Regions from separate parts of the Streptomyces sp. 71268 genome, predicted to be linked through region 2. Evidence: riboswitches for the same ligand, from Rfam matches in the RefSeq annotation. Region 2 holds a riboswitch; the other holds the start of a gene.
The links. Region 2 has a riboswitch for S-adenosylmethionine ahead of thrC (threonine synthase). Riboswitches for the same ligand answer to the same signal wherever they lie in the genome.
Positions count from the first base shown of each region.

Region 1: linked by a shared signal. The riboswitch ahead of OYE22_RS26045 (aminotransferase class V-fold PLP-dependent enzyme) and the one ahead of thrC (threonine synthase) in region 2 are both predicted to bind S-adenosylmethionine.

Region 1 is NZ_CP114200.1:6,539,395-6,542,798, reverse strand. It holds gene OYE22_RS26045 (aminotransferase class V-fold PLP-dependent enzyme) at 1-1,313, opposite strand, end outside; SAM riboswitch class IV at 1,581-1,698, opposite strand; gene trpD (anthranilate phosphoribosyltransferase) at 1,922-3,046, opposite strand; gene OYE22_RS26035 (cytochrome bc complex cytochrome b subunit) at 3,173-3,404, opposite strand, start outside.
Region 2 is NZ_CP114200.1:4,939,628-4,943,031, reverse strand. It holds gene OYE22_RS19505 (ubiquitin-like small modifier protein 1) at 1-256, opposite strand, end outside; gene thrC (threonine synthase) at 344-1,657, opposite strand; SAM riboswitch class I at 1,675-1,813, opposite strand; gene OYE22_RS19495 (glucosyl-3-phosphoglycerate synthase) at 1,988-2,965, shown strand; gene OYE22_RS19490 (trehalose-6-phosphate synthase) at 3,130-3,404, shown strand, end outside.

The DNA of each region.
Region 1 (3,404 bases), 1.6 Mb from region 2:
CCCGAGCCACCGGGCGCCTGGTCCGGCGCCCCGCACTCGCCCGGCTCCGACGCCTCGCTGTCGAGCAGGGTGCGCACCAGCGGGTGGGCGCAGAACAGCCCGTCCCGCACGCCGATGCCGTACTCGGCGGAGAGCGCGGCGGCGAAGTGCGAGCTGTTCCAGCCGTCCACGACGAAGGAGAGCACCCCGACCCGGGGCGCGTCGTCGCCGAACAGCGACAGGAGGCGCACCTGCGGGACGTCGGCGAGACCGGCCCGTACGGCGGCGATCAGCTCCCGCTCGCGCTCGACCAGCGCGTCGAAGCCGGCCTCGGTCAGCGCCCGGCACGCCGAGGCGATGGCGTACACGCCGATCACGTTCGGCGAGCCGGCCTCGTGCCGGGCGGCGGTGGTGTGCCAGGCCACGTCCACGCCGCCGTCGGCGGCCCGCACCACGGTGCGGCTGGCGCCGCCACCGGCGAGGTACGGCTCCGCCGCGCGCAGCCAGTCCGCGCGGCCCGCGAGCACACCGGATCCGAACGGCGCGTACAGCTTGTGACCGGAGAACGCGACCCAGTCCACGTTCAACTCGGCGATGTCGACCGGGTGGTGGGGGGCCAGCTGGGCGGCGTCGAGCACGATCCGGGCGCCGTGCGCGTGCGCCGTCGCCGCCAACTCACGCACCGGCCACAGCTCGCCGGTCACGTTCGACGCGCCGGTCACGCAGACCAGCGCGGGCCCTTCGGCGGCCCCTTCCGCCAGCGCCGCCTCCAGCGTCCGCACGGCGGCGGCGGGCGAACGGGGCGCGCTCAGGTAGGTCACCGACACGCCCCGCTGCCGCTCCCAGGGCAGCAGCGCGGCGTGGTGCTCGGTCTCGAAGACGTACACCCGCGTGCCCTCGGGCAGCACGGCGGCGAGCAGGTTGAGCGAGTCGGTGGTGGAGCGGGTGAAGACGACCTGGTCGTCCGGGCGGCAGCCGAGGAACGCGGCCACGTCCGCGCGGCTGGTCTCGAACAGGTCGGTGGACAACTGCGAGAGGTAGCCCGCCCCCCGGTGCACGCTGCCGTAGTACGGGGCGTACGCGGCCACGTCCTCCCACACCCGGCGCAGCGCGGGGGCGCTGGCGGCGTAGTCCAGCGCGGCGTAGCCGACCTCGCCCCCGGTGACCAGCGGAACCCGCACGTCCGCCCCGAGCACGGGCAGCGGCAGCGAGGCCGACCGGGCCGCACAGGCGGGCTCGGCCGCCACCCCGGTGTCGGCGGTGGTGGCCGAAGCGGCGTCGGCGGAGGCGACGGTGGCGGCGGTCGGGGCGGCGGCGAAGGGGCGCGTGGACATGGCGAGTTCTCCCGGCAGGGCAGGGCTTCACACGAGGGAAGCAACAGGGCTTGGGGAAACGCACGGCCGACGGCTGACCCGTCGGTGGGTGCGGAAGACGGCCCGGGGGTGCCCGCGCGCTGGCGCGGATCGGATGGGCCGGAATGTCCGGAAAACCGGAGCGTGCTGAACGGGGCCGGCGGGCCCTAACGCATTCGCTGACTCACGGAGCTTCTCCCTCGACCACCAGGACCCCTGGATGTCTCACTCGAGGAAACGAGTGCGAGGGGTCCGCGCTTGCCGTAGACCTCGCTGCCTACGGCCTGGTCATCACCCGGGGCACCCCGCCACGGACGGAGGGTTGCCGGACAGCGGGCCGGGGCCTGTGTCGCTGTCACTCGTGACCTGCGAAGCATCATGCCACACCGCGCCCACACCGCAACCGCCCACCTCCCCCACCGGCGGCACACGGGGTGGCGAATCGGCCACGCGCCCGGACTGCGCGGGCCGTTGACGGGCCCGCACGCGGCGCGAGGGCGCGCCCCCGTCCGGGGACGCGCCCTCACTCTGTACTGCCCTGTACCGCTGCGTGCTGTGCCGCCTGGCCCACGCCGCCGCGCGGCGCGTGGCTACTCCTGGCTGGCCGCCACCCACCGCTCCAGCGTGCGCCTGGCCGCGCCCGAGTCGATGGCCTCGGCCGCGCGCCCCATCGCCGCCCCGATCCGCTCGGCGAGCGGCGGCAGCTCCGGCGCGGGAGCCCCCGCCTCGAACCGCGCGGCCGACTCCGCCGCCGACGTCGTGCTCAACGCGTCCAGGGCGACGAGGGCCGCCGCCGAGTTGAGCAGCACGGCGTCCCGTACCGGCCCGTGCTCGCCGGCGAGCAGCCGGCGGGCCACGTCGGCGTTGTACGAGGCGTCAGCGCCCCGCAGGGCCTCCACGGGGACCAGTTCCAGGCCGACGTCGCGCGGGTCGAAGCTCTGCTCGCGCACGGTACCGTCGCGCACCTCCCACACCCGGGAGGTCGCCGTGGTGGTCAGCTCGTCCAGGCCGTCGTCGCCACGGAAGACCAGCGCGCTGGTGCCGCGCCCGGCGAGCACCCCCGCCAGGATCGGCGCCATCCGCGGGTCGGCGACCCCGGTGGCCTGGGCCGCGACCTTGGCCGGATTGGTGAGGGGCCCGAGGAAGTTGAACGTGGTGGGGATGCCCAGTTCGCGGCGGGCCGCCGCCACGTGCCGCAGCGAGGGGTGGAACTTGACGGCGAAACAGAAGGTGATGCCCGCCCGCCCGGCGACCTCGGCCACCCGCGCCGGCGTGAGGTCCAGGTTGACCCCGAGCTTCTCCAACACGTCGGAGGCGCCGCTGGCCGAGGAGGCGGCCCGGTTGCCGTGCTTGACGACCCGGGCGCCGGTGCCGGCCACCACGATCGAGGACATCGTGGAGATGTTGACCGTCTTGGCCCCGTCGCCGCCCGTCCCCACGATGTCCACGGTGGGCCCGGGGACGTCGATCAGGTTGGCGTGCTCGTACATCGTGCGGACCATGCCGGCGACCTCGTCGACCGTCTCGCCCTTGGCCCGCAGGGCGACCGCGAACCCCGCGATCTGGGTGTCACTGGCCTGGCCCGTCATGATGCGGTCCATCGCCCAGGCGGAGGCGTCGGCGCCGAGGTCCTGGCCGGCGAGGAGGCTGCGCAGGATGCCCGGCCAGGTGTGGGCCGTCGCGCTGTCGCCGCCTGCCGGGGTCACAACGTTCATGGTCCACGCTCCTGGTGGTGGGTGAGGTGTGGAGCCAGCCTATCCAGGGCCGGGAACAGACGAAGAACCCCGTCCAAACATCGGACGGGGTTCTCCGTGTGGCGATCAGCAGGTGATCAGGAGGGGTCAGTGGTGACCGTGGCCGCTCGTGATCTCCTTGTACTCCTCGACGGTGGGCTTGGCGATCTGGTTGTCCTCGCCGTACAGGCCCTTCGACAGCTTGACGCGGAGCTTCTCGGAGCGGGTGGGCTTGCGCACCACGCCGTTCTCGTCCACCTCGGGCTCCAGCTCAAGCGGCTTGTACTGGTCGTGCGCCGTGAGCGTGTGCAACTGGTCCTGCGACAGCGGCTCGTGCACC
Region 2 (3,404 bases):
GAATGATGGAAATGCCCGCGCCGTCCGGCGTCGCCGTCTCAAGACCCTGGTCGAAGCGGACGTCGTCGTCGTTGACGTACACGTTCACGAAGCGGCGCAGCTTGCCCTGGTCGTCGAGCACCCGGGCGGCGATGCCCTGGTGGTTCTTCTCCAGGTCCGCCAGCACCTCGCCGAGGGTCGCGCCCTCGGCGGGCACCTCGGCCTTGCCGCCGGTGTAGGTGCGCAGGATGGTCGGAATGCGAACGTTGACGCTCATGAGGGGGCCACCTTCGTGGGAGAACGGAAAGCTTGCTGATCGCGGCGGACGGGGCGCCGGCCGGATGGGTGGCCGGCGCCGCGGGCGTCAGCCCGCCAGACCCGCCGCGCGGAACGCGTCGAGGCTCGGCTTGATCGTCGCGGTGGGCCCGGTGGTGGGCGCGACGGCGTCCAGCGTCTTGAGCCCGTCGCCGGTGTTGAGGACGACGGTGGTGCGGGTCGGGTCCAGCTGGCCGGTCTCGATGAGCTTCCTGGTGACGCCGACGGTCACGCCGCCCGCGGTCTCCGCGAAGATGCCCTCGGTGCGCGCGAGCAGCTTGATGGCGTCCACCACCTGCTCGTCGGTCACGTCCTCGACCGCTCCCCCGGTGCGCCGGGCGATGTCGAGCACGTACGGGCCGTCGGCCGGGTTCCCGATGGCCAGCGACTTGGCGATGGTGTTCGGCTTCACCGGGCGCACCACGTCGTGCCCGTCCTTGAAGGCCCGGGAGACCGGCGAGCAGCCCTCGGCCTGCGCGCCGAAGATCTTGTACGGCTTGTCCTCGACCAGGCCGAGCTTGATCAGCTCCTTGAGCCCCTTGTCGATCTTCGTGAGCTGCGATCCGGAGGCGATCGGGATGACGATCTGGTCCGGGATCTCCCAACCGAGCTGCTCGCAGATCTCGTACGCCAGCGTCTTGGAGCCCTCGCCGTAGTACGGGCGCAGGTTGACGTTGACGAAGCCCCAGCCCTCGCCGAGCGAGTCGCCGATCAACTCGCTGCAGAACCGGTTGACGTCGTCGTACGTGCCCTCGATGGCGACCAGTTCGCCGCCGTAGACCGCGGCCATGACGACCTTGCCGGCCTCCAGGTCGTGCGGGATGAACACGCAGGAACGGAAGCCCGCGCGGGCGGCGGCGGCGCCGACCGCGCCGGCCAGGTTGCCGGTCGAGGAGCAGGAGAGGGTGGTGAAGCCGAAGGCGCGGGCGGCCTCGACGGCGATGGCCACGACCCGGTCCTTGAAGGAGTGGGTCGGGTTGCCCGAGTCGTCCTTGACGTACAGCCCGCCGGTGACGCCCAGCTCGCCGGCCAGCCGGTCGGCCTTGACCAGCGGCGTCAGGCCCGGGTTCAGGTTGGGCTTGGACGCGACGTCGGCGGGCACCGGCAGCAGCGGCGCGTACCGCCAGATGCTGTTCGGGCCGGCCTCGATGCGCTGCCGCAGCCCCTGCGGGTCACCGGTCGGCAGGTCGTACGCCACCTCAAGGGGGCCGAAACACAGCGCACAGGCGAAGATCGGGCCGAGATCGAAGCGCTCGCCGCACTCGCGACAGGAGAGCGCGGCAGCGGGGCCGAGGTCCACGGACGCGGCGGACGCGTCCGACGTGGCGGGGGCGGTGGTGCTTTCGGTGACTTGCACAGCCATGGAGGCGAGGCCCTTTCTCCTCATCTTCCTCGCGACGCATCTCGCCACGAGACGGAATTGGCACCTTCCCCGCCGGGAGCCTCGCTGTGCGAGAAACCGACTGGAGGGTTGCCGGGGCTTCAACGGGCCGTATCCCTCTGCCCCTCTGGATGAGCGGTATGGCACCGGCTCCTTGGAGCCAGGCGTTTGTTGGCGTGATGACCCCGGCATGCGACGGTCATCCGCGTTGTTCAAGACTGTAACCGAAGGCTGGGACCCGGGTGAGGGTCGTCCAAACCACGAGATGAACGTAACATCGAGCGCCGCTCGGCGCGCAAAGGAGTCACGCAGGTGCTGGAAGAGGTGGAGCGCTGGCTCAGTCGCCGGTCCTGGTCCGCTGCCGACCGTCCGCTCGACCTGCTCCTCGCGGCGAAACGGGCCGGTGGCAGCAGCGTCAGCGTGGTGCTGCCCGCGCTGAACGAGGAGGCGACGGTCGGGGCGATCGTCGACACGATCCGGCGCGACCTCATGCGGGCGGTCCCGTTGGTGGACGAGCTGGTGGTGCTCGACTCCGGCTCGACGGACGCCACCGCCGAGGTCGCGCGCGCGGCCGGCGCGCGCGTGGTGCACCGGGACAGCCTGCTGCCCCGGGTGCCGGCGGTCCCGGGCAAGGGCGAGGTGCTGTGGCGTTCGCTGCTCGCGACCAGCGGCGACATCGTCTGCTTCGTCGACGCCGACCTGCGCGACTTCTCCGCCACCTTCGTCTCCGGGATCGTCGGCCCGCTGCTCACCGACCCGGAGACGCAGTTCGTGAAGGCCATGTACGACCGGCCGCTCGAACCGGCGGCGCGCGGGGCCGAGGCCGGCGCCGGGCCCGTCGGGCAGGGCGGCCGGGTGACCGAGCTGGTGGCCCGGCCGCTGCTGAACCTGCACTGGCCGCAGCTCGCGGGGTTCGTACAGCCGCTCGGCGGCGAGTACGCGGCGCGCCGTTCACTGCTTGAGCGGCTGCCGTTCCCGGTCGGCTACGGCGTGGAGCTGGGCCTGCTCGTCGACGCGCTGCACACGGTCGGGCTCGACGCGCTCGGCCAGGTGGACGTGGGCGTACGCCGCCACCGCCACCAGGACGGCCAGGCCCTCGGCCGGATGGCGGCGGCGATCTACCGCACGGCCCAACTACGGCTCGCCCGGGGCCACTTGGTACGCCCACGGCTCACCCAGTTCACGCGCGGCGCCGGCGGCGGGTTCGAGCCGCGGACGCACCCGGTGGACACCGAGGAACGCCCGCCGATGATCGAGGTCCGGGAGTACGCGGAGCGCTGGGCGGCGTAGCGGGACCGGCGGAGCGCCGTCGTACGGAGGCACACGAGGCGGGCGAGACGGACGGCGTGCACGGGGCGGACGGGGCCCGGGTGGGTGGCGGGCGACCGGCCGGGCGGGTGGGGCGGATCAGGTCCGTACGTTTGAGCGGTTCCGGTGCTGGCTAGGCTCGGCACATGGTCTCCGAGCACTCCGAGCAGGACGCCGCCGAACCCGCGCGCGACGCCGCCCCCGGGCCCGGTGCCCAGGTGCTGGTCGCGTCGAACCGCGGGCCGGTCTCGTACGCCCTGACGCCGCCACCCTCCCGTTCGCCATCGCGAACACCGACGTCCGACGACGCGGGCGCCGCCGAACCGGCCGAGCCGCCCGCGCTGACCGCCAAGCGCGGCGGCGGCGGGCTGGTCTCCGGCCTCTCCGCGATCGGCGCGGACGCGCGGGCGGTGTGGGTGTG